Regions from separate parts of the Paenarthrobacter sp. NPDC057981 genome, predicted to be linked through region 3. Evidence: riboswitches for the same ligand, from Rfam matches in the RefSeq annotation. Region 3 holds a riboswitch; each other region holds the start of a gene.
What was found. A riboswitch is a leader RNA that binds a small molecule or an ion and turns the genes downstream of it on or off. The one in region 3 is predicted to bind cyclic di-AMP.
Positions count from the first base shown of each region.

Region 1: linked by a shared signal. The riboswitch ahead of ACFVSI_RS18575 (M23 family metallopeptidase) and the one ahead of ACFVSI_RS18935 (hypothetical protein) in region 3 are both predicted to bind cyclic di-AMP.
Region 2: linked by a shared signal. The riboswitch ahead of ACFVSI_RS08550 (hypothetical protein) and the one ahead of ACFVSI_RS18935 (hypothetical protein) in region 3 are both predicted to bind cyclic di-AMP.

Region 1 is NZ_JBHVQI010000026.1:40,873-50,619, forward strand. It holds gene ACFVSI_RS18575 (M23 family metallopeptidase) at 124-960, opposite strand; cyclic di-AMP (ydaO/yuaA leader) riboswitch at 965-1,205, opposite strand; gene ACFVSI_RS18580 (metal-dependent transcriptional regulator) at 1,400-2,095, opposite strand; gene serC (phosphoserine transaminase) at 2,410-3,540, shown strand; gene ACFVSI_RS18590 (DUF3027 domain-containing protein) at 3,662-4,285, opposite strand; gene ACFVSI_RS18595 (cold-shock protein) at 4,293-4,676, opposite strand; gene ACFVSI_RS18600 (hypothetical protein) at 4,901-5,116, shown strand; gene ACFVSI_RS18605 (helicase-associated domain-containing protein) at 5,171-7,636, shown strand; gene ACFVSI_RS18610 (DNA repair helicase XPB) at 7,712-9,370, shown strand; gene ACFVSI_RS18615 (hypothetical protein) at 9,575-9,747, shown strand, end outside.
Region 2 is NZ_JBHVQI010000006.1:87,177-96,923, reverse strand. It holds gene ACFVSI_RS08570 (winged helix-turn-helix domain-containing protein) at 1-728, opposite strand, end outside; gene ACFVSI_RS08565 (hypothetical protein) at 1,292-2,227, opposite strand; gene ACFVSI_RS08560 (response regulator transcription factor) at 2,428-3,168, shown strand; gene ACFVSI_RS08555 (ATP-binding protein) at 3,172-4,671, shown strand; cyclic di-AMP (ydaO/yuaA leader) riboswitch at 4,780-4,964, shown strand; gene ACFVSI_RS08550 (hypothetical protein) at 4,968-5,825, shown strand; gene ACFVSI_RS08545 (glycosyltransferase) at 5,959-7,314, shown strand; gene ACFVSI_RS08540 (glycosyltransferase family 39 protein) at 7,311-9,386, shown strand; gene ACFVSI_RS08535 (ArnT family glycosyltransferase) at 9,388-9,747, shown strand, end outside.
Region 3 is NZ_JBHVQI010000027.1:47,795-57,541, forward strand. It holds gene ptsP (phosphoenolpyruvate--protein phosphotransferase) at 1-1,303, shown strand, start outside; gene ACFVSI_RS18900 (HPr family phosphocarrier protein) at 1,328-1,606, shown strand; gene ACFVSI_RS18905 (NADPH-dependent oxidoreductase) at 1,773-2,606, shown strand; gene ACFVSI_RS18910 (helix-turn-helix domain-containing protein) at 2,636-3,043, shown strand; gene ACFVSI_RS18915 (hypothetical protein) at 3,124-3,375, shown strand; gene ACFVSI_RS18920 (alpha/beta fold hydrolase) at 3,444-4,229, shown strand; gene ACFVSI_RS18925 (DUF6480 family protein) at 4,343-4,606, shown strand; gene ACFVSI_RS18930 (ATP-dependent DNA ligase) at 4,614-5,672, opposite strand; cyclic di-AMP (ydaO/yuaA leader) riboswitch at 5,891-6,042, shown strand; gene ACFVSI_RS18935 (hypothetical protein) at 6,046-7,284, shown strand; gene ACFVSI_RS18940 (PucR family transcriptional regulator) at 7,481-8,695, opposite strand; gene ald (alanine dehydrogenase) at 8,905-9,747, shown strand, end outside.

The DNA.
Region 1 (9,747 bases), on a different contig from region 3:
TCCACTCAAGTGCATCGGCCCCCTAAAAAGCCGATGCGCTCTGAACGTTATAACAATTGAAAGCGAATGTCACATTCAGGTCACGAGAGGTGTCATCAATGCGAGAGAAGACCATCAGGTGGCTTAGAGCCAGCCCATGGGGTCGACGACTTCGCCGTTGACCTGGACCTCGAAGTGGAGGTGGCAGCCGGTGGAGGCGCCTGTGGTGCCGCTGAGGGCGACGGTGTCGCCACGGTTGACCGTCTGGCCCACCTGGACGTTGAACGAGGACAGGTGGTTGTACGTGGTCTCCAGGCCATTCCCGTGGTCCACCACAACGCGGTTGCCTCCGCCGTATTCGTGCCATCCGGCAAAGGTCACTTTGCCTGCGGCTGCAGCATGAACGGCCGTGCCGCACTGGGCCACGAAGTCCTGCCCGCGGTGGAAGTCACCCGTGCCACCGGTCAGGGGGCTGACGCGGTAACCGAAGGGCGATGCCGTGACCAGGGAGTCAAGGGGGCTGCCCAGGGTTCCCAGGGAAGAAGCCCGCTGGATGCTGCCGGCGGACTGGGCGCTGAGTAGTTGCTTCAGCTTTCCATCGGGGTCGGCGGCGGTGGCGACGGCCGCGCGGCTGAAGTCGATTTTGGCCGATGCGGCCGCGGAAACCTCGGGCTGGCTTCCCACGGGCCCGCCAACGGCGAGGGCGGATTCGGTCTGGCCCGATTCCGAGGTGGCCATGACGGGGCTGGTAGCCGGCAGCCCGACAGTCAGGACAAGGCCGGTGGCGGCAAGCGCAACTCCGGCCTTCTGCCCGACGCCACTTGCTGCGGCAAAGTCGGCAACCTGGCGCATCGGGCTCTTACGGCGGCGCACCTGGCGTTCGGTGTCGCGCGGCCGGATCTCCGATACAACGCGGGCTGGCCGCAGCTCAGTAGCGGGGCCGGACGCGCGGCGGCGGCCCCTGACGTTCTGCGATGTCAAACTCTGTTCCTCTCTCAAAAGCCTGCGAAGTTAGCTGTCGGATTCGGGTCAGAGAGTTCAAAGACCCGGTCCGCACAAAGCACTCACGGCACACAGGTATCCCAAGGGAGACTTGCGTAAGTGGGCACTTCTGCTGCGGACTTCACCCCAAGGCTGCTTCTTTAGACAGCCGCTTGTGGTTCCCCCGCCTCTGCCAGTGGTGGTGGTTCACCCAATCCGCTGGCAGAGCTCGGCTCCGGATCAGGTAACGCTTTGGTATCAGCGCTAGTAGATAACTATAGGGGATTAAGACCCTCGGTAATAAATTCGTTATCAACAGAAAACGCGCCCGCGGCGGCGGCCCCTTATCACTCTTTCCAAAAAAGTGCAGGTCACACGCGCGCGGGCAGCGCGAAAGTGAGGTTTGACACGTGAATTTTCGACGCCGGGAGGCGGCTGGTCAGTTGAGGGAGACGAAGACGTGCGCGGCAACTTCCGGCGGAAGCTCCAAGGCGCCTTCGATACCGGGCACACGGACCGAGATGTATTCGCCAACCCGCTCAAGGGACACCGGCGCTCCGGGACGGATCCCGCCCTCGTCCAACTGGGTCAGGAGTTCGGGCTCAACCTGGATGGGCTCGGCCAGCCTCGTGATGACCACGCGTGAATCCGAAGCGTAACCGTCCATGGCCTGGAGGAGGTTGACGTCGATCCTGGGGAACTGCTGGCCGGTCAGGCCGCCCAGCGCTTCCAGTCCGGGAATCGGATTGCCATAAGGAGACTCGGTGGGGTGTTCAAGGAGTTCGTAGAGGCGGCGTTCGACGCGTTCGCTCATCACGTGCTCCCAGCGGCACGCTTCATCGTGCACGTAGGCCCAGTCGAGACCGATGACATCGGCCAGGAGACGCTCGGCCAAACGGTGCTTGCGCATGACTTCGGTGGCGCGTTTACGTCCAACCTCGGTCAGTTCCAGGTGGCGGTCGTTCGAGACGATCACCAGGCCATCGCGCTCCATGCGGCCGATGGTCTGCGAGACTGTGGGGCCGGAGTGCCGCAGCCGTTCGGCAATACGGGCCCTGAGCGCCACAATGTTTTCTTCTTCAAGCTCCAAAATGGTCCGAAGATACATCTCAGTGGTATCGATCAGATCCGTCATCCAGCTCAGCTCTCCTCGAACGCAGTTTTCTTGCGTAATCTCCACCGTACCGCGTCCCATGCCGGGGCAAGCGGTGCCACCGCCGCCCATGAACGCCAGCTCCCAGCTTAGCTTATTTGGAATTACTCCGGATAATTTTCCGCGGTGTCCCTGTCGCATTCCAGTCGCATCCGGTCGGTCCGCGTTCCACGTGGCGGACTATGACAACCGCAGGTTCCTGCGCGCACGCCTCGTCAGGCAGAATTGGGGAGTCGAAGGGGCAGTTGATGCCACCTGCCACCTCCCATCTTTGACCGATACACATTGGAGCCACCGTGAGCGACAACAGCATCACCATTCCCGCCGACCTGCTGCCCAAGGACGGCCGCTTCGGTGCCGGACCGTCCAAGGTCCGCCCGGAGCAAGTCGAGGCCTTGTCTGCTGCTTCCAGGACCATCCTTGGCACCTCCCACCGCCAGGCCCCGGTCAAGAACCTGGTGGGTTCCGTCCGCGAGGGCCTGAGCCAGTTCTTCCGTGCTCCTGAGGGCTATGAAGTCGTGCTCGGCGTCGGCGGTTCCACCGCATTCTGGGACGTCGCCGCATTCGGCCTGGTGGAGAAGAAGGCCCAGCACCTCTCCTTCGGCGAATTCGGTTCCAAGTTTGCTGCCGCCACCAACAAGGCTCCGTTCCTTGATGCCTCGTCCGTCCTCAAGGCAGAACCGGGCACCCGCCCCGTGGCACAGGCAGAAGCAGGAGTCGACACCTACGCCTGGCCGCAGAACGAAACCTCCACCGGCGTCGCCGCTCCCGTAAAGCGCGTCGCGGGCGCCGACGAAGGTTCGCTCGTCCTGGTGGACGCGACCTCCGCCGCCGGCGGCCTGGACGTGGATGTAGCGGAGGCGGACGTTTACTACTTCGCACCGCAGAAGAACTTCGCGTCCGACGGCGGACTGTGGCTTGGTCTGTTCTCCCCCGCCGCGCTGGAGCGCGCCGCCCGCATCAACGCAAGCGACCGCTGGATTCCGGACTTCCTGAACCTGCAGACCGCCATCGACAACTCCAAGCTGAACCAGACGTACAACACCCCGTCCCTGTCCACTCTGGTGACCCTGGACGCGCAGGTGCAGTGGCTGAACAGCAACGGTGGTTTGGACTTCGCCAGCAAGCGCACGGCCGATTCAGCCAGCCGCATCTACTCCTGGGCCGAAGCATCCGAGTACGCCACGCCGTTCGTCGCCAAGGCTGAGGACCGTTCCAACGTCATTGCGACCATCGACTTCGACGACTCGATCGACGCCGCCACCATCGCCAAGGTCCTGCGGGCCAACGGCGTGGTGGACACCGAGCCCTACCGCAAGCTCGGCCGCAACCAGCTGCGCATCGCCACGTTTGTGGCCATCGAACCGGACGATGTGTCCGCCCTCCTGGCCAGCATCGACTACGTCGTGGGTGAACTGAAGAAGTAACCCGCTGAGTTGGACGGAGCCGCCCGGGTTATTCCCGGGCGGCTCCCTCGTTTAATGCCGGCGCGGCCAAGCCGCTTTCGACGCCGAAACTTCCGGCGGCGGCGAAGTGTTTCCGCAGTGCCTATTCAGCCCCGGCTTCGTCAGTGTCCCCGGCCGCGTCCTCTGCCTCGGAGTCTTCCGGTTCGTCGTCGTCCTCGTTTTCGGAGGGGCCGATGGCCTCGTCCTCGGCAGCCTGCACGGACTCCTCTGAGACGTCACCCTCGGTTTCCTCAACCAACGGAGTTTCGTCCTCGGGGCGGACGCGCTTGGCCCACGGCACCCATTCCGGAGCCAGGATGGAATCCTCGGACGGCAGCAGGCCGAGCTCGCTCACCGTGACGATCTTGGAGCGCGAGTTACGCGTCACCACGGCATACCACTGCCAGCCACCATAGCCAGCGAGTTTGGACTCGAACAGGTGGGTGACTATCCGGTCGCCTTCCGACTTGGCGCCCAGGTGTGCCCCCACCTCCCCCGGATTTGCGATGCCCTCTACTGCCTTTCGGGCAGTATCGACGGCGGCAGCCAGGAATGCATCCGGCTTGCCGGTGCGCCAGATGGGCAGACCGGCGCGTGGCTTGGCGGCCGCAGGCTTCCGCGAGGAAGCTTCGCCGGTGGCAGGAGTGCGGGCACCACGAGGACCAGCCCCGGTGTTACCCAGGGCATCCGTGGCCGGCGTAGTTTCCTGTGCGGATTCCGAGGTCATGGCAGTCCTAGGCTTCCAGCTCGTCGGCAACCTTGCGCAGCGCCATGCTGATGGCCTTGGCCTTGTTGCCATCGGGGTACTTGCCCGAAGACAGGGAACCGGACAGGTTGTCCAGGACGGTGACCAGGTCCTGCACCATCGGGGCAAGGTCCTTGGCGTTCATGCGCTTGGCCTTGGCGATGGACGGGGTCTTTTCCAGCACGCGAAGGCCCAGTGCCTGTGCACCGCGGCGACCGTCCGCCACGCCGAACTCCACCCGGGTACCGGCCTTCAGCTCGGTTACACCCGCGGGCAGGGACGTCTTGGGCAGGAAGACTTCCTGGCCGTCTTCAGCCGCGAGGAAGCCGAAGCCCTTTTCCTTGTCATACCACTTGACCTTGCCGGTAGGCACGTAATCAACCTTCTTCGTTCTTGCGTGGGAGACACGCCGGGCCGCTACCGCATCCGCAGATAGCTGCGGGATCGAGGGTGACAACCCGGTCCGTGTTGGTCTGTTCCTTCAAGGTTATCCTGCCGGACCCCCTATTCCCGCTTTGTCCCGCCCTGCACCGGCAACGTACTGCGTCATGTGCGCGACCCGTCCACTCCCGTCAGGCTGCTGCTAGCGTTGATGCCATGACTTCCCCGGGTTACCGCCGCCCCCTCATCATGGTCGCCGCTGCCATCACCGTCCTTTCCCTGGCCGCTGTGGCCGCAGTCATCGCGGTGGCCTACAACGGCGGCGCCGCGCCCGTCTGGGTTACGTCCGCTGCCCTCTACGGCTTGCCTGTGGCCTTCCTGCTCGCGGTGGTCCTGGTGCTCGACTCCGTCCGTCAACGCCGCCGGCAGTAGCACCATCCTGCCGGGGACGGGCAGGAGCGGCCCGGGGGCGGTAACGTTGGATTGATGTCCCTTATTCGCGCGCTCAGCAAGGAACTGGAAGCGCGCAGCGACAACTCGCTGCGGGCTTTGTTTGCCGCGCGACCGGACCTCATCTCCCCCATGGCGCCGGACTTCGCCGCGTTGGCTGCACGGGCAAGCGCCCGGGTCAGCGTCCAGCGGGCGCTGGAACGGCTGAACAAGCCGGAAATGCAGGTTCTCGAAACCCTGCACCTGTGCACGAATGCAGACACCGGGCACAGCATCTCGGCGGCCGGTTTGAAGAAGGTCATTGCCGGGTCCACTCTTTCTGCCCTGGACCCGATCCTCGCCAAGCTGCAGGAGCTGGCCCTGATCCACCGGGCGGACCCACCCCAAGGCTCGCCACCAGCCACCTCGCGACAACGCTTCTATCTCCCGGTGGGCAGCCTCAAGGACGTGATCGGTATCTACCCGGCTGGGCTGGGCAGGAGCTACACGGAACTTGTCCGCACGCAGCCGGCATTCGCCCAGCGGGTAGTCCACCTGGTGGCCGAACTGCACCAGAGCGGTGCCGGAATCCATCCGGCCAGCACGCCCATGGATGCCGCACTGGCACTCCAACGCTGGACCTCCACTCCGGAGAACCTCCGCGCCATCCTGTCCACCGCTCCGGAGCGGACGGTTGGTCTGTTGGACAAGTTCGGCAGCTGGGCCATGGGCGCAGTACCCCAGGCCCAACGGCGGGCGTCCGTGAGTCACGAAAGCCACGACGTCGGGCCTATCGATTGGCTGTTGGCTCGCGGCCTGCTGGTGCCCCTGGATGCCGGCCACGTGGAGCTGCCCCACAGCGTGGGTCTTGCGTTGCGCGGCGGTGCGATCATTGACGATTTCACTTTGTCGCCGCCGGTACCGGAACTGGGCCACACCAGCGCGGCGCTACGCCGCAATGCCGCCATGGGCGCCATCGCCGAAACGTTGCGCTTGACCAATGAGCTCCTGTTCGCGGTTCGCGAGCAGCCCCTGTCCACGCTCAGGAGCGGCGGGGTCGGCGTGAGGGAGCTGAGGCGCCTTGCTGAGTCGGTCCGCCTGGGAGTGCACGAGACCGCGGTCCTGCTCGAGATTTGTGCTTTGTCCGGTCTCCTGCGGCTCGATGTGGACAGTTCCACCTGGATCCAGCCGCCATCCCTGGAATGGCTCACCTTGCCCCGGCAGGAGCAGTGGTTGTGGCTGGTCAATGCCTGGCTGGCCAGCGAGCGCGCCCCGTCGTTGGTAGGGCAGCCGCTCACGGGTCCTTCGTCCTCTGCTGCCCATCATGGCGCTGCCGGCACCACCATCAACGCTTTGTCTGCCGAGGCGCAGCGGCCCGATGCCCCGGTGGTCCGGCGAAGAGTCCTTGAGATTCTTAACGAGCTGACAGTCGAGGCGGCAGCTCCGGACGGCAAGGCTCCTGTGCTCGATGCCAGGGCAGTCCTGCAGCGGGCCGAATGGGCCCAGCCGAGGATGTCGCGGCGCTTCAGCTCCCTGGTGCGCGGCATTCTCGAAGAGGCAGCATTGCTGGGCCTGATGGGTTCCGGCGCACTGACCCAGCTGGGCTCTGCCATCGCCGCTTCCCAGCCGGAAACAGCCATGACCATCCTTGGCGAACACCTCCCGGCCGCTGTGAACCACATCCTGCTGCAGGCTGACCTGACAGCCGTCGCCCCAGGTTACCTGGCGCCGGAGCTGAGCGGGACGCTGCAGCTGATGGCCGACGCCGAAGGGCAGGGTCCGGCGTCGATCTACCGGTTCTCCGCCACCACCATCCGCAGGGCCCTCGACGCCGGACAGGATGCGGAATCGCTGCTGGCCTTCCTCCGTGAGCACTCGGCGACGGACGTGCCCCAGCCTCTGGCGTACCTCATCCAGGACACTGCGTCCCGGCATGGCCGGCTACGCGTCGGGACCAGTGCCAGCTTCATTCAAAGCGACGATGAATCTGCCATTTCCGAGCTCCTGGAGGAAGCCCGGACCTCCGTTTTGAGCCTGGTGCGCATTGCCCCTACCGTGCTCACGTCATCGGCCAGCCCCCGGGAAACGGCCCGTGTCCTGCGCGAGCTGGGCCTCTCACCCGCCGTGCAGGACGCCGAACCCGCCGTCGTTCGTTTCAAACGGACCACAGCGGTGCCGGGGAGCGCGCGGCCTGTCTATACGGCGCCCCGGACGGCTCCGCCGGACGACGACGTCGAGGCGCAGCTTGTGGTTCTTCGGCAGCATCGTGCCGTCCCGGCCGAGGCAACGGGCGAAGCATCCACTCAGCTGGGGCTTGAGACCCTGCAGACTGCCATCCGGCTCAAGCAGGCCGTCACCATGAACGTGGTGGACAGCCTGGGGAATGCGAACACCGAAACGGTTGTTCCTGTATCCGTCTCCGGTGGACGCGTACGGGTGTTCGACCCCGCCAAGGACACTGAACGGGTGTTGTCCATCCATCGGATCATCGATGTGGAACCCGCCGGAGAACTGCGTTCATGACAACAGCGCTGGTCGCCAAACCGCGCCCACTGGGTGCCCAAGTGAGGATTCAACTGTGAACGTGAGGATCAGGCTGTGAACGACGGTCCGCTGATCGTACAAAGTGACAAGACCATACTGTTGGAAGTCGACCACGAGCTCGCCACCGAAGCCCGGCATGCCATTGCCGCCTTCGCCGAACTGGAGCGCGCCCCCGAACACATGCACAGCTACCGGCTCACGCCGTTGGGCTTATGGAATGCCCGCGCCGCGGGGCTGGACGCCGAGCAAGTGCTGGACACCCTTCTGAAGTACTCACGGTTCCCCGTGCCGCACGCCCTGCTGATCGACATCGAAGAGACCATGTCCCGCTACGGACGCCTGCGGTTGGAGAAGGACCCCCAGCACGGCCTGGTGATGCGCACCGATGACTACCCCGTGCTGGAGGAAGTCATCAGGGCAAAGAAGATTGCTCCCCTGCTCGGGCCGCGGATCGACGGCGAAACCGTGGTGGTGCACTCCTCCCAGCGGGGGCAACTGAAGCAACTGCTGCTCAAGCTCGGCTGGCCTGCAGAAGACCTGGCCGGGTACGTCGATGGGCAACCGCACCTCATCATGCTTGACGAAAGCGGCTGGCAACTGCGGCCGTACCAGAAGCTGGCCACGGAGAACTTCTGGGCCGGCGGCAGCGGCGTCGTCGTCCTTCCTTGCGGTGCGGGCAAAACGCTGGTGGGGGCGGCGGCAATGGCGACGTCCTCCACCACCACCCTGATCCTGGTGACCAACACTGTTTCCGCCCGGCAGTGGAAGGACGAGCTCCTCAAGAGGACCTCCCTGACGGAGGATGAAATCGGCGAGTACTCCGGTTCCGTCAAGGAAGTCCGGCCGGTCACCATCGCCACCTACCAGGTCCTGACAACCAAGCGTGGCGGCCTGTATCCGCACCTGGAACTCGTGGACGGGCACGACTGGGGACTTATCATCTATGACGAAGTCCATCTGTTGCCTGCCCCGATCTTCCGCATGACAGCGGATCTGCAGGCCCGGCGCAGGCTTGGCCTCACCGCAACGCTTGTCCGTGAGGACGGCCGGGAGGGCGAGGTCTTCAGCCTCATTGGACCCAAGCGCTACGACGCTCCCTGGAAGGACATCGAAGCCCAGGGCTACATCGCGCCCGCGGACTGCGTCGAAGTCCGCGTGGACCTGCCCCGGGACGAACGCGTGGCGTACGCGATGGCCGATGACGCCGACAAGTACCGCCTCTGTGCAACGTCCGAGACCAAGACCAAGCTGGTGGAAGAGCTGGTTGCCGTCCACAAAGGCGAGCAATTGCTGGTGATCGGACAGTACATTGACCAGCTGGACGAAATTGCAGAGCGCTTGGACGCACCCCTCATCAAGGGCGAAACCAGCGTCAAGGCCCGGCAGAAGCTCTTTGACGCGTTCCGCAAAGGCGAGATCCAGACTCTCGTGGTGTCCAAGGTGGCCAACTTTTCCATCGACCTCCCCGAAGCATCCGTAGCCATCCAGGTGTCAGGTTCCTTCGGCTCTCGCCAGGAAGAGGCCCAGCGGCTGGGCCGACTGCTCAGGCCAAAGCAGGACGGCCGCGCGGCCAGGTTCTACTCCTTGGTCGCCAGGGACACCCTGGATCAGGACTTTGCCGCCAAGCGCCAGCGGTTCCTGGCCGAACAGGGTTACGCCTACCGCATCATGGATGCCAAGGACATCGGCAAGGACGTAGGGCAGGAGCAGTAGATTGGCCGGGGGAATGCACCTGCGGACCCTTGCTATTGCCCTCCAACGAATTTACGATTCCTAGTGAAGCTCTCCGCCCGATGCGGCTGCCCCTGGTCCAGGCAGTCCGGCGGCCAGCCGCCGGCCGTGGGGGAAGCCCGCAGCCAGGGCGCCGACGGTTCACAGGCCTAGAAGAATCCGAGATTATTTCCCAGAGGATTCCCCATGCGCAAAGCCCTCTTGGTCATTTCCGCAATCGTCCTGTTGTCAGCACTCGCACAGCTGTTTTTCGCAGGATACTTCCACTTCCAGAACACCATTGAAGCCCAGCGTGAAGCGGGCGTCTTCCACGTGATGAACGGCCAGTATGTCCTGCGCTACTCGGCACTGCTCGCCGC
Region 2 (9,747 bases), on a different contig from region 3:
GTGCGCTCGTTCGGCACTTCTTCGGCGTTGCGCCACAGGCCCTCAAGCAATTCATCGCGACCCACAGTGCGCGTCCCGTTTTCGACAAGGTAGTTGAGGAGCTCGAACTCCTTGAAGGTCAAGTTCAGCGACTCGCCATCCAGGTGTACCTCGCGGCGGGCAAGATCGATCAGCACACCGGAGGGACGGGCCTCCTGCTGGGGCGCCGGACGCGGAGCTTCAGCACGCTGGCGGGAAGCCACGGTGGGGTCGCCGAAGGTGGAACGTACGACGTCGAGGGCGGAGCCGGGTGCCCCGGCGGGGGCGACGGCGACGGCCGCGTAGCTCTCGGCACCGGTCACCAGGGACTGCGCATAGGCGCGGATTTCCTGGGCGAGCTTTGCAATGGAAGTTCCAGCCGCGGCCGCAGTCTCTTCGTCAATGCCCATGTAGAGCACGAAACCACGGGCCACGTTGTCGTTGGCAACGGGGCGCAGCCTGTCCGAGTGTGCGATCACCGGGGTGGGGGCGGTAATGGGTGCCGGCTCGGTGGTGGGTACTGCACGCAACTGGCCGTAGGAGTTGGGGTTGTAGCCCTGGGGCACATAGCCGGGAGCCTGCTGGCCGGCACCCTGCGAAGCAGGAGAATAGCCGGGGCGGTTGCCGAAGCCGGGGCGGAGCCCCGCGTTCGATGCGGCCTTGTTGGCGTTACGGACGGAGATGTGGACGTATCCGGATGCAACTGACATGGAGTGCTTACCTCAAAAGTGAATAGCCGTCATCGCGGCTTCGAATGCTGAGTGTCCCCGCAATGAGTTTGGGGAGGGGCGCCCAACGCTGGGCTAGGGGGCGAATGCCTGAAACTTCTTGGGGTGGAAAGTTAGGCTTGCATTCGACAACAGCGGTCATCATGGCCAGCGGGTGTGCTGGACCAGGTTGCTGCGGCTGCAGGTGCTGTTGAGTTCTTGTTCACATTGGAAGTGTGCAACGTAACAAAGGCAACACGCAAGTAACAAAGCTCAGAACCGTCCACATTTTGAGACGTAGAGGTCTATTGTGCCGCAAATCACAATTCCGCAGAGTCCTGAATTGAACGCCGCGAGATTCGGAGTATGGAAGAAATATTCGCCTTCCAGTGAATTTTCTTCGGCCGATGAGGCATGATTCGCACCTTAAGGAACACCAAGCCTTCCCCTGCGGAATCTCACGATCTGAAACATGTGTTGTCCAATCGGCGCCTGAGCCGATCTCGATTTTTTTGGCTGAAATCTGTTAAAAGCGGCGAAATCGGGCTCGGCAAGCACCCGTCTTCTCAGGACGTCGTCCCTGAGCCGGACGTGGAGCCCTGCCCGGTTGACGACGTTCCAGTGGTCAACCGCACAGATGTAGCGTCGTAGCTGTCCCCACTCTTGGAAGCCGAGACCCGGACCGTGGCACCGGACGTTATGTCGGCCACGGTCAGGTTGCTGGACGTGCTGCCACGCTGCCGCGTTCCTTGCGCCACGGCAGTGTCCGGGCCGAGGACGTATGTTCGCGTGAATCCATCGGTACTCTTGACGGTCAACGAGTTCGAAGAGACCTCGCTGACAACTCCCACCTGATCGGCCATGGACACGTACTCGTTGTCGCGGAGAATGACGTATTCCGAATGGATGGCGGCGTTCAAGCCCCCTCCGAACCCATCGGGTGCCATCCCGCCCATCTGACCGGGCATTCCCTGGCCGGTTCCGCCCTGGCCGGTTCCATTTTGCCCTGTTCCGCCCGGCCCCAGTCCCTGTCCAGGTACGGTCTGGCCCTGCTGCCCACCCAATCCACCGGCCTGGCCCAAGGGAACGTTGGCAGCATCCGCAGAGCCTGCATTGCCCAGGGAGTAGAAGCCGGCGGCGGTGCCTGCCGCGACCACCACGGCAACACCGGCCACTATCAGCGTCCTCTTGAGGGTCCACCGGTTTTGCGCGCCCGTCCTGTCGTTGGCCACGGGCGATGCCCCCCAGCCGGACCCGGACGTTTCCGAAGACGGCGCGCCCCACCCTCTCGACGGCCCGTTGCTGCCCGGCTGGCTGCTTTGGGCCTGACCGGCCTGGGCCTCGCCCCAGGCCCAGGATGATCCGGGGTTGGGGGCGGCGGTTTCGGAAGGCTGCGGCCATGCGGCTTCCGGCTGCGGGTTGGCGGGGGTCGGCCCCTGCTGTGGCTGAGGCCCCGGGGTGTGGGGGAACTGGTGGTTTTCGGGGTATTTCTGCTCGCTCATGGTGGTCTCTCTTGTCTGTGGTTGTCCGAATACGCCCAGCGTCGGTGCCGTGGCTGTGCGGAAGCTGTGTTGGGGAGCAGTTGCTCCTGTGACCTGCAAATTCCTGTGTGTGCGGACTCCCACCTCGCTAGTGTTGACTTCACAGGGTCCTCACAGGAGCGGCTCAGCGCCGGCAAACCAGCAGAATGGAGAGTTGTCACATGGCCTCCCCGCACTCCATGACAAACAACCTTCCCCAGCTCACGCACCCGGACGGCTCGCCTATCCGCGCCTTGGTGGTTGACGACGAGCCGAGCCTTGCCGAGCTCATGAGCATGGGCCTCCGCATGGCCGGCTGGTCAGTAAGCGTGGCCGCTGACGGGCCCGAAGCCGTAAAGGTCGCCAAGGAATTCCGCCCCGACGTCCTGGTGCTTGATGTGATGCTCCCCGGTTTTGACGGCGTGGAAGTCCTCAACCGGATACGGGCCTTCGCCCCGGAAGTGCCTGCCCTGTTCCTGACAGCCAAGGACGCGGTGCAGGACCGCATTGTGGGTCTGGCGGCCGGAGGCGACGACTACGTCACCAAGCCCTTCAGCATGGAGGAAGTGCTGCTTCGCCTGCACAGGCTGGTCCAGCGCTCAGGTGTCGCTGCGATGGACACCGCTGAGCTCGTTGTGGGCGATCTGACCCTGAACGTGGACACCCGGGAGGTGACCCGCGCCGGGGAGGACATCACCCTGACGGCAACCCAGTTCGAGCTCCTGCGCTATCTCATGGAGAACCCGAAACGGGTTGTCAGCAAGGCCCAAATCCTGGACCGCGTGTGGGACTACGACTTCGGCGGCCAGGCCAACATCGTGGAACTCTATATTTCGTATCTACGCAAGAAGATCGAAGCGAACCACCCGCCGATGATTCACACGGTTCGCGGAGCCGGCTACGTCATCAAACCTGCGGACTAGGCCTTGAGCACACTCTCGGGGATTGCCAGGAGCCCGCAGCGCAGTTGGCTCAATCCCTCCACATGGCATCTACGCACGCGTTTGGTCCTGGTGGCCATGGCTTTGCTGGTGGCCATTTGCGGTGCAGTCGGGCTGGTCAGCTACGCCTCGATGGACATGGTTTTCAACAAGCAGCTCGACAGGCAGCTGGAACAGGCGTCGCGCCGCGCTGACGACTTCGGCAGGCCGCCGTCGAGCTTTCCGAATTCGCCAACAGGGCGCCCGGACCCGCTGGAGGCCCGCGGGCAGGCGGCCGGCACGCTGAGCGCCCGAATCGATGGATCAACGGTGCGCAGCTCCGGGCTGATTGACGCCGGGGGCAACCGCGTGTCTTTGTCCGCCGCCGACGAGCAGGTCCTCCTGGCGCTGCCGACGGGCGACCGTCCCGTGGACCGCTCGCTGTCCAACGGCGACTACCGGCTCATGGCCGTCAAAACCAATTACGGCGACGTGATCGTCACGGGCCTGCCACTCGCGGACAAACAGACTGCAGAGGCTTCGCTGGTCTGGACCATGGTGCTGGTGTCACTTGGCGGCCTGGTGGTGATCGGGCTGGTGGGAACGGTGATCATCCGTCGCACCATGCGGCCCCTGGAGCAGCTCTCCGAGGTCGCCACCAAGGTTTCACGACTGCCTCTCGACGCCGGCGAGGTGGCACTTGCGGTGCGTGTACCGCCGTCGGCCTCCCATCCCGGAACTGAAGTGGGCAGCGTAGGCCACGCCCTGAACCAGATGCTGAACAATGTCTCCAGCGCGCTGGAGGCCCGCCAGGAAAGCGAGACAAAAGTGCGGCAGTTCGTGGCCGACGCCTCGCACGAACTGCGGACGCCGCTGACGGCCATCCGTGGCTACACCGAGCTGCTGCGGATGACCGAGAACTTCACCGACGACGGCAGGAAGTCCCTGGCCCGGGTCCAGAGCCAGTCCGAACGCATGACGACGCTGGTGGAGGACCTGCTGTTGCTGGCAAGGTTGGACGAAGGCCAACCGGTGAAGGTCACGGACGTGGACCTGACACAGTTGGTGATCGAGACCGTGAGCGACGAGAAAGTCATGGCCCCGGACCACATCTGGCAGCTGACCTTGCCGGACGAACCGATCACGGTGCGCGGAGATGCCACGCAGCTGCATCAGGTATTGGCCAATCTCCTCTCCAACGCCCGCAAGCATACGGATCCCGGAACCACGGTGGTCACCGGGGTGATGCTCTCGGCAGACGGCAGCGCAGTGGTTACCGTAACGGACAACGGGCCCGGCATTCCCGGAGATTTCCAGGGCAGGATTTTCTCCCGGTTCGCCCGCGCCGATGCCGCAAGGTCGGGATCGGAAGGGACGTCCGGCCTGGGCCTGTCAATCGTTGAATCCATCGTCGAAGCCCACGGCGGAAGCGTGGAGGTGACGTCCAAACCTGGACGGACGGAGTTCGCTGTCCGGCTACCGGCCGCCAACAGCAACCGCGCATAGCGAAACCGGCAAGGCGACTCACCGGCGTCGTGATCTCTGTTACCTAAATGTGACTTCTGCGGAATCGTCCTGTACCGTCGAAAGGGTGGGTCGCTCAAAAGGGCCCGCATCCGGGATGCGCCGAGCTCTGCCACTTCCCGGAGTCCGTTCTTACTCCGAGGCAGAGACGGGGGACCCAGAGTCTCCGGGCCCAGGCATTCGCCGGCCCTTGGGGTGAAGCCGCAGCATGACGCGCGGCCGGATGACCTCATCCGAACCCGACAGCTAACTCCGCAGGCGCTGAGAGGTAATCACACATGTCTGAATTTAACGATCAGACGCGCCCTTCCGCGCGTCACCGCGACCAGAACGACTCCCCGTTGAAGAAGTCGCAGACCGTCCTCAAGAAGGCCGCCCGTGAGGGCAAGTCCGGCAACCGCATGCCCGTGGTGGCCGGCGTTATTGCCGCCGCGCTGGGCGTTGCGTCCCTCGGAACGGCTGCCAACGCCGCTCTTAACCTTCCCGAGGCAAGCCGCGTTGCCGAGACCCGGACCGCCGTCGAGGCCAGCAACGCCAAGGCCGCTGAGGAAGCCGCCGCCGCCAAGAAGGCCGCTGACGAAAAGGCTGCTGCCGCCAAGGCCGCCGCAGACAAAGCAGCAGCTGACAAGGCCGCAGCCGACAAGGCCGCTGCGGACAAGGCAGCGGCCGACCAGGCCGCCGCTGCGCAGGCAGCAGCTGAGAAGGCCGCTGCCGATCAGGCCGCAGCAGAAAAGGCTGCCGCTGACGCAGCCGCCAAGCAGGCAGCCGACGCCGCTGCTGCCGCCGCCGCAGAAGCCGCAGCCGCCGCAGCAGCCCCCAAGGCTGTTGACGACCCCGCTGCTGCCAAGGCCTACGCTGCCAGCATTCTGGGCAGCTACGGCTGGAGCGCCTCCGAGATGACGGCACTGAACACGCTGTGGGAGAAGGAATCAGGCTGGCGGACCACTGCCACCAACGCTTCCAGCGGTGCATACGGTATTGTCCAGTCGCTCCCGGCCGGCAAGATGGCTTCTGCCGGTGCGGACTGGCAGACGAACTACCAGACCCAGATCAAGTGGGGCCTGAACTACATCAAGGAACGCTACGGCTCCCCGTCAGCTGCCCTGGCCTTCCACCTGGCCAACAACTGGTACTAAGCCAAGAGATTCACTGAAAAGCCGCTCCCATTCCGGGGGCGGCTTTTCGCGTGGAAGAGGCCCTGAACACTTACACAGTCGCATCACAGCTTCCGCCTAAAGCCCTCACAATCGGCGGCCCCACTGTGAATGCATGACGCTCATAGATCCCGCCACCAGTGCGCTGCCGAACCCCGCCCATGCGGGGACCTTCGCCGCTCCTGCCTTGCCCCACCGGCAGCCGCGGCGTTCTCCCGTGGATACGCGGACCACGGTCCCTGTCCTGGACGTCACCATTCCCGTACACAACGAAGAGACCGACCTCGAGGAATGCCTGCGCCGCCTGCACGGGCACCTGGTGGAGACGTTTCCGCATACGTTCCGCATCACGGTGGCGGACAACGCGAGCACGGACAACACGCTGAAGATCGCCGAGCGTCTGGCCCGCGAGCTCCCTGAAATCGTCGTCATGCGCTTCGAGGAAAAGGGCCGGGGCAACGCCCTCCGCCAGGTCTGGCTCGCCTCGCCGTCCCCGGTGCTCGCCTACATGGATGTGGATCTTTCCACTGATCTTGCCGCCCTGGCGCCCCTGCTGGCTCCACTGATCTCCGGCCACTCAGACCTGGCGATCGGCACCCGGCTCTCCCGCAACTCCCGCGTAGTCCGCGGGCCAAAGCGCGAGTTCGTCTCCCGCAGCTACAACGTCCTCCTGCATACGTTCATGGGTGCCCGTTTCTCTGACGCCCAATGCGGTTTCAAGGCCATCCGGGCAGACGTCGCCCGCAGGATCCTTCCCCACACCATGGACAACGCCTGGTTCTTCGACACCGAACTCCTGGTCCTCGCCGAGCGCTGCGGTCTCCGCGTCCATGAAGTCCCCGTCGACTGGACGGACGATCCCAACTCAAGTGTCGACGTCGTACGCACCGCCCTCGCCGACCTTCGCGGAATGGCGCGCCTGACGCGCGACCTCGTCACCGGGCGCATCCCCGTCCCCGAACTGCGCGCGGCTCTGGCCCGCGGTCCGTTGCTTGCTTCATCGCGGACCTCCGAATCGACCCCACGCGCCAGCCTGTTCGGGCAATTGGTGCGCTTCGCGTTCATCGGTGCGGCCTCCACAATCGCCTACTTGCTGATCTTCCTGCTGTGCCGTGGATTCATGGACCCGCAGCTGGCCAACTTCCTGGCACTCATCGTGACGGCCGTCGCCAACACGGCCGCCAACCGCCGCTTCACGTTCGGCATCCAAGGCGGCAACCATGCCCGCCACCACTTTGAAGGCCTGATTGTCTTCAGCATCGGCCTGGCCCTCACCTCGGGCGCACTGGCCCTGGTGCACGGAGCCACGACGCCGGACCGCTGGCTTGAGGTGGCAACCGTTGTTGGCGCGAACCTCGCCGCGACCGTCGCACGGTTCCTGCTGTTCCGCCTGTGGGTGTTCCGCCGCCCCGCGACACCAGCCGCTCGCACCGAGGGCTCCGACACGACCACAGAGGTGGCAGCGAAATGATCACAGCCCTTCAGCCAAGCCATGCCGTTGACGAACCCGTGAAGAGTACGGAAACACCGACCCGCCTGCAGCGCATCGCTTTCGGGCAGCAACCCCGGTGGGTGCGTCCGTCCGCCATCGGGCTTCTGGTGGGGACCGCGTTCCTCTATCTCTGGAACCTTGCCGCCACCGGGTACGGCAACTCCTTCTACGCAGCAGCTATCCAGGCCGGCACCAAGGACTGGACTGCGCTCTTCTTCGGCTCGCTGGATGCCGGCAACGCCATCACGGTGGACAAGCCGCCGGCGTCCCTCTGGATTCCGGCCCTGGTGGGCAGGATCTTCGGCTTCTCCCCTACCAGCATGCTGGTTCCGGAGGCACTCATGGGGGTCGCCGCCGTCGGGCTTCTGTACCTGACGGTCAAGCGCGTATCCGGTCCCGCGGCAGGGCTCCTCGCCGGTGGCGCCCTGGCCCTGACACCCGTTGCTGCCTTGATGTTCCGCTTCAACAACCCCGACGCCATGCTGACCTTGTGCCTCGTGCTGGCCGCGTACCTGACGACCCGTGCCATTGAGAAGGCCGGCTGGAAGTGGCTGGCCGCGGCTGGCGCAGTGGTAGGCCTGGCTTTCCTGAGCAAGATGCTTCAAGGGTTCCTGATCGTGCCGGGCTTGGCACTGGCGTATCTCTGGGCCGCTCCCACAACTCTGCGCAAGCGGATCCTGCACCTCCTTGCGGCGGGCGCGGGCATCGTTGCCGTGGCCGGTACCTACATTGCGATCTTCCAGCTGACTCCGGCCTCGGCCAGGCCCTATATGGCCGGCTCGACGGGCAACAGCTTCCTGGAACTCACCTTCGGCTACAACGGGCTGGGGCGCATCACCGGCTCGGGTGAAGGCGGTGCCGGTGGTGGCATGCCCGGCGGTTCCGCTGGCGGCCTCGCTGGTGGGCCGGGTGGCGGCTTCGGCGGCGGCGGCTTCGGTGGTGCCGCCGGCCTCGGCCGGATGTTCGGAACCAGCTTCGGCGGTGAAGTCTCCTGGCTCCTGCCCGCAGCGTTGGTCCTGCTGGTGGCCGGGCTGTGGTTCACCCGTCGCGAAGCCCGCACTTCGCGAAGCCGCGCTGCCCTGTTGATGTGGGGTGGCTGGCTGATCGTCACGGCAGGCATCTTCAGTTTCATGAGCGGCATCGTCCACCCCTACTACGCAGTGGCCCTGGCCCCGGCGATTGCCGCCCTGATCGGGATCGGGTGCGTCGAACTCTGGCGCGGCAGGGCCTCGTGGATGGCACGGATCGTGCTGGCAGTGGTGGTGCTGGGCAGTGCGCTGTGGTCCGCAGTGCTCCTGGGCCGGGACGCCTCATGGCTGCCGTGGCTGCGGATCGTCGTGGTGGTCCTTGGTGTCCTCGCAGCAGCGGCACTCCTGCTTCGTGTGGATCAGCTGGGTGCCTCCAGGCTGAAAGGCGCCCTGAGGCGGCTGCCTGCTGCCGCCGTCGTCGTGGTGTCGTTGCTCGCCGGAGGGCTGGGAACCGGGGCGTGGACAGTGGCCACTGCGGCGACTCCGCACTCAGGCTCCATCCCGACGTCGGGACCTTCCGGCGCGGCCAGCGGCGGCTTTGGCGCCCGGGCAGGGATGGACGGAAGGAACCGCGACGTCGGCGATGCAGAGAACGGCCTCAGCGGAACGCCCGACCCGACAGCCAACGCCTTCCCGGGCGCCGGAGGATTCGGTGGCACTGGAGGATTCGGTGGTGCCGGAGGCGGGAGCACCGCGAACGCCGAGCTGACGGCCCTGCTGAAGTCCACCACCACCACATGGTCTGCCATTGTCTCCGGAGCCACCCAGGCTGCCGATCTGGAACTCGCCACGAACACCAGCGTGATCGCCCTCGGCGGCTGGAACGGCGGCGACCCCTACCCCACGCTGGCCCAATTCCAGGACATGGTGGACAAAGGCCAGATCAGCTACTTCATCTCCGGCGGCGGCATGGGCGGCGGCATGGGCGGCCGCGGCGGCAACTCCGAGGTCGCAGCCTGGGTAGCGGCCAACTACCAGGCCCAAACCGTCGGCGGCACCACCGTCTACAAGCTGGTGGGCTGACATGACCACGTACTTCAAACCGCTGACCGAACCAGCAGGCCAGGCGAGCGCGGCACCAAGCCGCCTGGCACAAGGAAGCTGGGCAGGACGTCGCAGCAACCGAGGCCCCGTCCGGCACCGCCTCGAACTCACGGCAGTCCTTGTGGGAACTGCGGTCCTGTACATCTGGGGCCTCGGAGCCTCCGGCTGGGCCAACGCGTTCTACTCCGCTGCGGCCCAGGCCGGCTCGCAGGACTGGACAGCGTGGTTCTTCGGTTCCTCCGACGCAGCCAACTCCATCACCGTGGACAAGCCTCCGGCGGCACTCTGGATCACTGGGCTGTCCGTCCGATTGTTCGGCTTGAACTCCTGGAGCATCCTG
Region 3 (9,747 bases):
GCGCATCGTCGCTGAGCTCCGAGGCGTCCCTGCTCCCGGCATCCCGTCCTCCGACACACCCTTCATCCTGGTGGCCGAAGACCTCGCGCCGGCAGATACTGCCACGCTGGACCCGTCCAAGGTCCTCGCACTGGTCACCTCGGGCGGCGGCCCCCAGTCCCACACCGCCATCATCGCCCGCTCGCTCGGCCTGCCCGCCGTCGTCGCAGCCCATGGCGTGGACGACATCGCGGACGGAACCGAAGTCTATGTGGACGGCGCGGCCGGTTTCGTGGCGGTTGAACCAAGCGAAGAACACCGCTCGGCGGCCACTGCCTGGGCCGAAACCTCCGCAACGCTCGCCGAATTCGACGGAAACGGCACGACGGCGGACGGCCACTTGGTGCCGCTCCTCGCCAACGTCGGAGGTGCCAAGGACGCCGTGGCTGCGGCGGGTCTCGGAGCGCAGGGTGTTGGCCTGTTCCGCACCGAGTTCTGCTTCCTTGAGCGGGATACCGAGCCCTCAGTGGACGAGCAAGCCGCAGCCTACAAAGCGGTGTTTGATGCCTTCCCCGGCAAGAAGGTGGTCCTTCGCACGCTGGATGCAGGCGCCGACAAGCCCCTCCCCTTCCTCACGGATGCCACCGAACCCAACCCCGCCCTGGGCGTTCGCGGCTACCGCACCGACTTCACTACCCCCGGCGTCCTTGAGCGCCAGCTTAAGGCCATCGCCCGGGCCGCGTCGGAGTCGGAAGCCGATGTGTGGGTCATGGCGCCCATGATCTCCACCGCAGCCGAAGCCGGACGTTTCGCTTCGCTGTGCGCCGCCGCCGGAATCCAGACGCCGGGTGTCATGGTGGAAGTTCCCTCCGCTGCACTGACCAGCGCCACCGTCCTGCGTGAGGTGGGTTTCGCCTCCTTGGGTACCAACGACCTCACCCAGTACGCCATGGCCGCCGACCGCCAGCTCGGCCCCCTCGCAGAACTGAACACGCCCTGGCAGCCCGCGGTGCTGCGGCTCGTCCAGCTCACTGTTGAAGGAGCGGCACAGGAAGGCGCTGGCCGCGAAGGCGCCAACAAGCCCGTGGGCGTCTGTGGTGAGGCAGCCGCGGACCCGGCCCTCGCCGTCGTCCTGACCGGTCTTGGTGTCACCACACTGTCCATGACCGCGCGCTCCTTGGCTGCCGTCGGGACAGTGCTGAAGACCGTCACGCTGGAGCAGGCACAGGAACTTGCCCGCCTGGCGTTGTCCGCCCCGAGCGCCAACGAAGCGCGCGAGTGGGTCCGGGCCAAGCTCCCTGTTCTCGAAGAACTCGGCCTCTAACCCGATCTACCACCAGGAGGAACAATGCCAGAACGCACAGCAACCGTAGCCAGCAGCTCGGGCCTGCACGCCCGGCCCGCCGCCCTGTTCGCCGAGGCCGCGGGCGAACAGCCGGTGGACGTCACCATCGCCATGCAGGGCCAGCCCGAAGATGAAGCGATGGACGCCGCCAGCATCCTGTCGCTCATGACCCTTGGCGCCGCCAAGGGCGACGTCGTGGTGTTGCGGGCCGAGGGTGAAGGCGCCGAGGCAGCACTGGATGCCCTGGTGAAGCTGCTGGAAACGGACCTGGACGCGGTCTGACAGCCCGAAGTATCCGTAACAGACGGTAGGAAACTTCTGTCCGGCAGTGTGGTGTCGACATGGCGTGCCGCCACGCAAGGTCATGGCAGTACTTCCTTCGTCATGGGGGAAGGTTCTGCGTCAGGCGCTGGTTTGCCCTGGAAAACCCGGAGCATTGGAGACCAGAATGACCACACTCGCGTCCACCCCCACCGACCCCCTGGACCTCGTCGCAGCCCGCTACGGCGAGGAACCATCCGTCCGGCTTGGAACCCTCAACCCGACGATCGAGCTCCTCTTCCGGCACCGTTCCGTCAGGCAGTTCGAGCCGACCCCCGTGGACGAAGCGACCCTCACGGCCCTTGTTGCGGCGGGCCAATCCGCTGCGACATCGTCCAACCTGCAGACGTGGAGCGTCATCGAGGTCCGCGACCCTGGGCACAAGGACGCCGTGGCCCGGCTCGCCGGGGACCAGGACTTCATCCGTGAGGCCCCGGTGTTCCTGGTGTTCATCGCGGACTGGGCCCGGAACCGGCTCATCGCAGAACATCGCGGCGAGCCGACCGAAGGCGTTGACTTCATCGACAGCACCCTGGTTGGCGTGGTCGATGCTGCCCTTGCCGCCCAAAATACGGTGGTTGCTGCGGAATCGCTGGGCCTCGGCACCGTGTACGTCGGCGCCGTGCGGAACCACTTGGAGGAGTTGTCCGAGCTGCTCGGACTTCCGGCCGGTGCCTTCCCGGTAGTGGGACTGGCGATCGGTTACCCGCACCCTGAGGCTGGCGGCAGCATCAAGCCGCGGCTTCCGCAAAGCGTCGTGCGGCATCGTGAGCGCTACGCCCTCCCCGACAACGAGGCACTGGCGAAGTACGATGCCACACTCCACGCCTACTACCGGGCCCAAGGCGAACCCCGTGGTTGGATCGACGCAGTAGTACAGCGGGTGCGCAGCCGACTGAGCCTGCATGGCCGCGACCGGATCCGTGGCGTACTTGAGCGCCGCGGGCTGCCGTCGCGCTAGGAGCACATGTGCCGCGCTAGGCTTCTGCCATGGCATTGATAGCTCCCAGGGTCACAGCGGGCCTCCCCGCCGACGACGCCCGGAACTTGGCGCGGTCCCTCAACGACAGCGAAGACATCACGGTGTTCGTGGACGGCACGGTCCATCGGCTGCCCGACGCTGCGCGGGACGCCGTCGTCGACCTCTTGGCGAGACTGGGGCGGGGCGAAACTGTGACGGTCAGCAGCGTGGAGGAAATGCTCACCACCTCGCAGGCGGCGGAGCTCGCCGGGATCTCGCACACCTACTTGCGGAACATGACCGACCGCGGCGAGATTCCTGTGGAGTACAGGGGAACGCATCGCCGGATCCGGCAGGCAGCCATCATGTCCTGGCTGGAAACGCAGAAGCGCAAGCAGGCTGAAACCCCTGCCGCGGAGGCCGCAAAAAGCGAGTGAAAGTGTCCGAGTGATAAGGATCAAGCAACGATCCCAGCCAACAGGCGGGCACCCGTAAAGGCCGGGGTTACGCTTGATCGGTGGGCAATTTCAAGGGGTGGCATATCGTGGCTGGTTTGGCCGCGTTGTCCCTTGCCATACCCCTGGGCTCAGCAATGGGATTGAACTTTGTGGCGACGTTCATGTTTGCGTGCACAATGTTCGTCGCGGTGACCATGTGGACCGAATCGAAAATCGCACGACGCCGGGAGGCCGCCGATGCGGCGGCCGCACCCGACGCTTCACATCCGGCAGCGGACCCTACCGAATCGGACGACGCCACCCGGGAGTAATCGCCCCCGCGCCGGATGCGGTTCAATAGCGGTATGCCTTCAAGAATCCCGCACATGGTTTGGTCCGCATGACCGCACTGCTGTCTGCCGACGTCGAGGTCCTGGGCCTGACCGGACGCATCCTGTGGACGAAGGGCACGCCGTCGCCAGGCACTGCGCCGGAAGCGACACCGGCCTACGTCCTCATCCACGGCATTGGCGTCTCGCACCGGTACCTGGCACGGTTGCACGCCGTGCTCGCTGCGAGCGCACCCACCTACTCCCTGGACCTGCCCGGTTTCGCCGGGACGCCGCGGCCGGACCGGCAACTCCAAGTGGAGGACTACGGCGCGTTCATTGCCGAAGCCTTGGCAACGCGCGGGATCGACTCATACATCCTGGTGGGCCATTCCATGGGGGTGCAGTTCGCCATCGAGGCGGCCCTGCACCGTCCGGAGAGTGCACGCCAGGTGGTGTTGATGGGTCCTGTTGTGGACTCCCGACACAAGAACGTCATGCGCCAGTCGATTGCCCTGACCCTGGACGGGATACTCCGAGAGAGCCCCTCATCCAACTGGATCGTGTTCACGGACTACCTTCGCTGCGGGGCGCGCTGGTACTTCACCGAGCTGCCCGTGATGATGAAGTACCCCACGGAGAAACGCCTGTCCCGGATACAGGCCCCGGTGCTGGTGCTCCGCGGTAGCCGCGACCATGTGGCCGGACCAGAGTGGTCGCTCCGGCTTTCGCGGGCAGTGGCGCAGGGACGCCTGGTGGAGATTCCCGGGGTAGGGCACGTAGCCCAGCACATGCGGCCCAAGGCCGTGGCGGATGCCATCCGCAGCTTCGTCACCGCCACAACGCAGCACCGCTGAGGACTGACGCACGACGACGGTACTCACCCGGCTGCCCCTTGTTGGGCGCCGCCGGATCAGGCTAGGCTGGCGGGGCAAGCGGATTAGTAAGTTTGCTTACGAAAGGATGCATCATGACCAGCTATGACCCGGAAGACGATCCCCGGACGTTCGGCGTGAGTGGCGCTACCGGCCCCATCGACACCACGGCCGAGGCGGACAGCATCCACGAAGATCCCGATATGCGCCAGGACGAGGACGACGATCCCGCCGCCTCAGCCAACCCTGATCCCTTGGACGGAAACGTCACAGGACTCGAGCCCGGCGGAGGGGTACCCCCGGGCGAAACGCCTCCTGCCGAAGGAAGCATGAGCAGCGACCAGGGGCACGAGGAGTAGTACCCGGCTACGGGAGGCTCAGTATCTCCCCGAGGTCGTACTCCGCAGGCTCCTCCAGCTGCGAATACGTGCAGCTTTCCGGGGTCCGGTCCGGCCGCCACCGACGGAATTGCGTCGTGTGGCGGAACCGGTCGCCCTCCATGTAGTCGTACGCCACCTCGATGACCAGCTCAGGGCGGAGGGGAACAAAGGAGAAGTCCTTGCCTGCGCTCCACCGGCTCTGGGCGCCGGGCATCCTGGACCCACCGGCTTCCTGGTTGGCCCACTCACCCCAGGGGTGGTCGGCAAACTCCACTTGATACGGCTCGAGTTCAGCCACCAAGGCCTCCCGCTTTGCCATGGGGAACGACGCCACGACGCCGACGTGATGCAGCCGCCCCGAGTCGTCGTAGAGCCCCAGGAGCATCGATCCCACAACTTTCGCGGTCTTGTGCCACCGGAAGCCGGCCACGACACAGTCGGCTGTCCGCTCATGCTTGGTCTTGAACATCACCCGCTTGTTCGGCTGGTAGGTGCCGTCGAGCGGTTTGGACAGCACGCCGTCGAGTCCTGCTCCTTCAAGCTGCACGAACCATTCCCTGGCCCGCTCCAGGTCCGTCACCGCCGGCGTGACGTACACCGGCGGCTCAGCGTTGGCGAGGGCTTTCTCCAAGGCCGCGCGCCGCTCGGCGAAGGGCTTCCCCGTGAGATCCTTATCGCCGAGGGCAAGAAGGTCGAACGCCACCAAGGACGCCGGCGTCTTCTCCGCAAGCATCCGCACCCGGCTGTCCGCGGGATGGATTCGCTGCTGCAACACCTCGAACTCCAGCCTGTTGCCCTGGATCAGGATGATCTCGCCGTCCACCACGCACTTGTCCGGAAGGTTCTTCTTCAGCGCCTCCACCAGCTCCGGGAAGTAGCGGGTCATGGGCTTTTCGTTGCGGCTGCCCAGGATGATCTCGTCCCCGTCCTTGAAGACGATGGTCCGGAACCCATCCCACTTGGGCTCATAATGCCCAACATCGGGGATGTTCGGGACAGACTTGGCGAGCATGGGCGAAACGGGCGGCATCACAGGCAGGTCCATAGCTCATGTCTACCGGCCAGTAGGCGCCCAAGGCTAGTGTCTGCGGACTTTGGATCGCCCCGGCGCCAGCCCCGAAGCCTAAACGGTAGCGCCCTCCCAGCGCGGCGGACGTACCGCCCGTTACATTAATGTGACTTTACTTTCCGGCTACTGTACGGTCGTAGGGCGACCCGAATCTCCGCTGGGCCGCTTCTGGATTGACGCCGGGCTCTGCCGCAATCCAGGATCCGCCAGACCCGCGGCAGAGACGGGGGACCCACAGTTTCCCGGGCTTGTTTTCTCCACAAGCCCTTGGGGTGAAGCCGCAAACGCGCGGCCGGACGGCCTCGTCCGAACCCGACAGCTAACCTCGCAGGCGTTGAGAGGCACAACCATGTCCCCAACCATGGATAACTCGCGCCGCGCGCAACTCGAACGCGAGCGCACCAAGCCAACCGGACGCCGTCGGGCCCAACCCAGCGGACAGGTCACCGGTACAGAAAGTACGACGCCGGAACCCGCCACTGCGGCGATTCCCACCACTGCGTCACCCACGACAGAGGCACCCGCGGCAGTCGCTCCCACCACGCGCGCCGCCGCGCGTGCCGCTGAGCGGGAACGCGCAGCCCGCGCAGTGATTGAGCCAGCCGAAACCCCGGCAGCGAAATCCGTGCTCCCGGAACCGGCGACCGCGGCCATCCCGGTGGTCGAGGCCGCCCAGGCCGCAGCCCCGGCGTCAACTACGCCCGGCCCTCCAACGTCCGCGATCCCCATCGTCCAGCGGGCAGACCCTGCCCAGCCCGCGGACATTGCCCGGTCCGTGGATACGGTCCAGTCCGTGCGCCCCCAGCAGGCTGCACCGGTCAAGCAGGATGTTCCAGAACCGGCCACCGCGGCCATTCCCGTGGTCGCCGCTGCTGCAGCCAAGACCCCTGCCCCCCTTACTGCTGCAAGCCTTGGTGCGACGTCGGCATTCGGCCGCGAACCCCAGGCTGTCCTGCGGAAAGCCGCGTCAGTGAAGCACATGAGCCAGCGCATGGCAGTTGTTGCCGGCGCGCTGGGACTCGCGCTGACCGCAGGGTCCGTGGGCCAGGCCCTGCATCTGCCCTTCTTCGGCCAGGAAGCACCCACAAACCAAGCCGGCGGCAGCAACGCCGACCGCCAATCGGGCTCGGCCTTACCGGCGCCACGGACGTCCTACACCACAGCTTCCGCACCGTCGTCATCGGGTTCAGCCTCGTCCGAAGCCGGCCAGCCGGCAACGGTCCCGGAGGCACCCGCGGCGGTTTCGCCGTCGTCGGTCCCTTCACCGCACGTTTCCTTGGCCGCGCCGGTCTGGGTACCATCGGCGGCTGCCCCGGCTGCTGCACCGCCCGTGGCCTCGACGCCCGCGCCCGGAACGACTCCGGCCCAGCCCGCGCCGGCCCCCAGCGACGTGCCGTCGGACACGGTCACCACGCCTCCGGCCACGCCAACGCCAACCACCACGCCCACTCCCACCACAACTCCTACGCCGACGCCCACGCCGACGGAGACCTCCAAGCCGCGGCCCACTGGCAACCCGAACACGCCGAAGCCGCAAGCATCCACCTTGGAATCACTCCTTGGTGCCGCCAGGGATGTGCTGCAGTGAGCATCCGCTTGCCCCGCACCACAGTCCACACCGGATGGCACGGCCGGTACTGCAGCAGCAGCCGAACGTCCACGTTCCGACGCCGAAGGGGCCGCTGGAGTTGCCAGCGCTTAAGGCGTTCCTAGCCAACACTGAGGCAGGCACCCACGCCGGGTGCCTGCCTCATGTGGTTATTGGCCCCTGATTCAAAGGACCCTCAGATCCTTGGCCTGCCTGCCCAGCGCCGCGCTTTGAGGGCAGCATGCAGCTCGAGCCTAATGGCACCATTGAGCGGATCAGCACCGATGAGCTGGCGGATCCGGCCCAGCCTGTTGTAGATGCTGCTGCGGTGAAGGTGAAGTTTGGCCGCGACATCCTGGACGGCGCCGTCGTTGTCGTAGAGGAGTTCGAGGACCGGCAGGAGCTCTCCGTTCTTGTCCTGATCCTCAAGGGTCCGGAAATGCACCGAGCCGGTATCGTCCCAGCCACCGGGGGCCAGCAAGCGGTCGAACAACTGGTACACCCCGACCGCCCGGCTGTCCACCAACTCCCCCAGCTGCAGGTCCACCGCAGCGGCCTGGGCGGCAACCTTGGATTGCCGGTACGCCCCCGCGAGCTGCCTGATGACTTGGAACGGTTCGCTGATCCCCAGGATGACACGCTCCACCGTCCGGCCGGCACGTTTGGCGAGCTCCAGCTGGTAGTGGACCAAGACCTGGGCATGATCGGCCCGTCCGCCCGATTCCCGGAACAGGACCACGGAATGGGTTTCGGTACCCGCGCTGAACAGGGCAGCGTTGACACCGATGGTCGACTGCAGCGCGGCAGAGCGGTGCGTCAGGGTTGCGGCAATGGGGTCGACGTCGGACCGGGCACCGTCCGCGTCCAGGATGGTCACCAATTGCCATGGACCGCGGCCCTGGATCTCCTTCCAGCCCGCTACGGCGGCGACAGCGTTCGACTCTCCGCCGCACGCCGAAAGGAACTCCTGCTCACGCCTGCGCCGGAACTCGGACTCGGCCGTATTGGAGTCAAGGAGCAAGCCCGCCAACAGGTCCAGCTCGTCACGCACGCCGGGCAACTGGGCGAGGATCGCCGTCGCGCTTTGCTCTTCAAGGTCCTGCTGGACCCATAAGTACCCCACACGGAAACCGCGGACCAGGAGCGGCACGCAGACGCGGCCCAGCATCCCCAGCTCGTCGTTGGCCGGGACCACCACGGGACGCACCGCGGTGGCGATGCCGTGTGAGAGCTGCCAGGCGCTGACATCCCCTGGAACGCGCTTGCTTAGGAGGAAATTCACGCGGACGCGGTCGGCGTGGGATTGGTTGGAGCTGTAGGCGAGGAGGACGCCGTCGAGGTCCTCAAGGGACAGTCCGCGCCCGAGCTTCAGCGCCACGCGTTCAACGATCTGTTCCACGTCCTGCTGCATGCGGACAGCGTACCAACATCAGGCGACACTTGACGCTCCAGTATTCGACAAATGTCGATGCCAGAGACCCAAGAACCTTGATTTCCCGGGGTTTTACCGTCGGAGCCTAATACGGATCCATGTCGCCTGCCTCACAGCCGGATTTATTCTGGAATCACAGCCCGCAGTACATATTCGGCCGAACAGGCCGCTAACGATGGAGCCAGCAAATGATCATCGGCGTCCCCAAAGAAATCAAGAACAACGAATTCCGCGTAGCCATCACGGCCGCCGGCGTCCACGAGTTCCGCACCCACGGACACACCGTTCTGGTTGAGCGCGGCGCAGGCCTGGGCTCGGGCATCACCGACGAGGAATACTCGATCGCCGGTGCAGAAATCGTCAACGAGGCCGATGACGTTTGGGGCCGCGCGGACATGGTCATGAAGGTCAAGGAGCCCATCGCGGCCGAGTACCACCGCTTCCGCAAGGGCCTCATCCTCTTCACCTACCTCCACCTCGCCGCCGAGCCCGAGCTCACCGCCGAGCTCATCAACTCAGGTGTCACGGCCATCGCCTACGAGACCGTGCAGGAAGGCCGCGCACTTCCGCTGCTGGCCCCGATGTCCGAGGTCGCAGGCCGCCTGTCCGTGGTTGTGGGCGCTTCCTCGCTGATGGCACCGGCCGGTGGCAAGGGCGTCCTCCTGGGCGGCGTACCGGGCGTGCGCCCGGCCAAGGTTGTTGTACTGGGTGCCGGCGTTGCGGGAACCAACGCCGCCGCCATGGCGCTGGGCCTCGGTGCGGATGTCACCATCATGGACATCAACATCAACCGGCTGCGCGAACTCGATGCCCTCTACCAGGGCCGCCTGAAGACCGTTGCCTCCAACGCCTACGAGATCGAGAAGTCAGTCATCGACGCAGATCTCGTGATCGGCTCCGTTCTGATCCCGGGCGCCAAGGCTCCCAAGCTGGTCACCAACGACCTCGTGTCCCGCATGAAGCCGGGATCGGTCCTGGTGGACATCGCCGTGGACCAGGGCGGTTGCTTCGAAGACACGCACCCCACCACC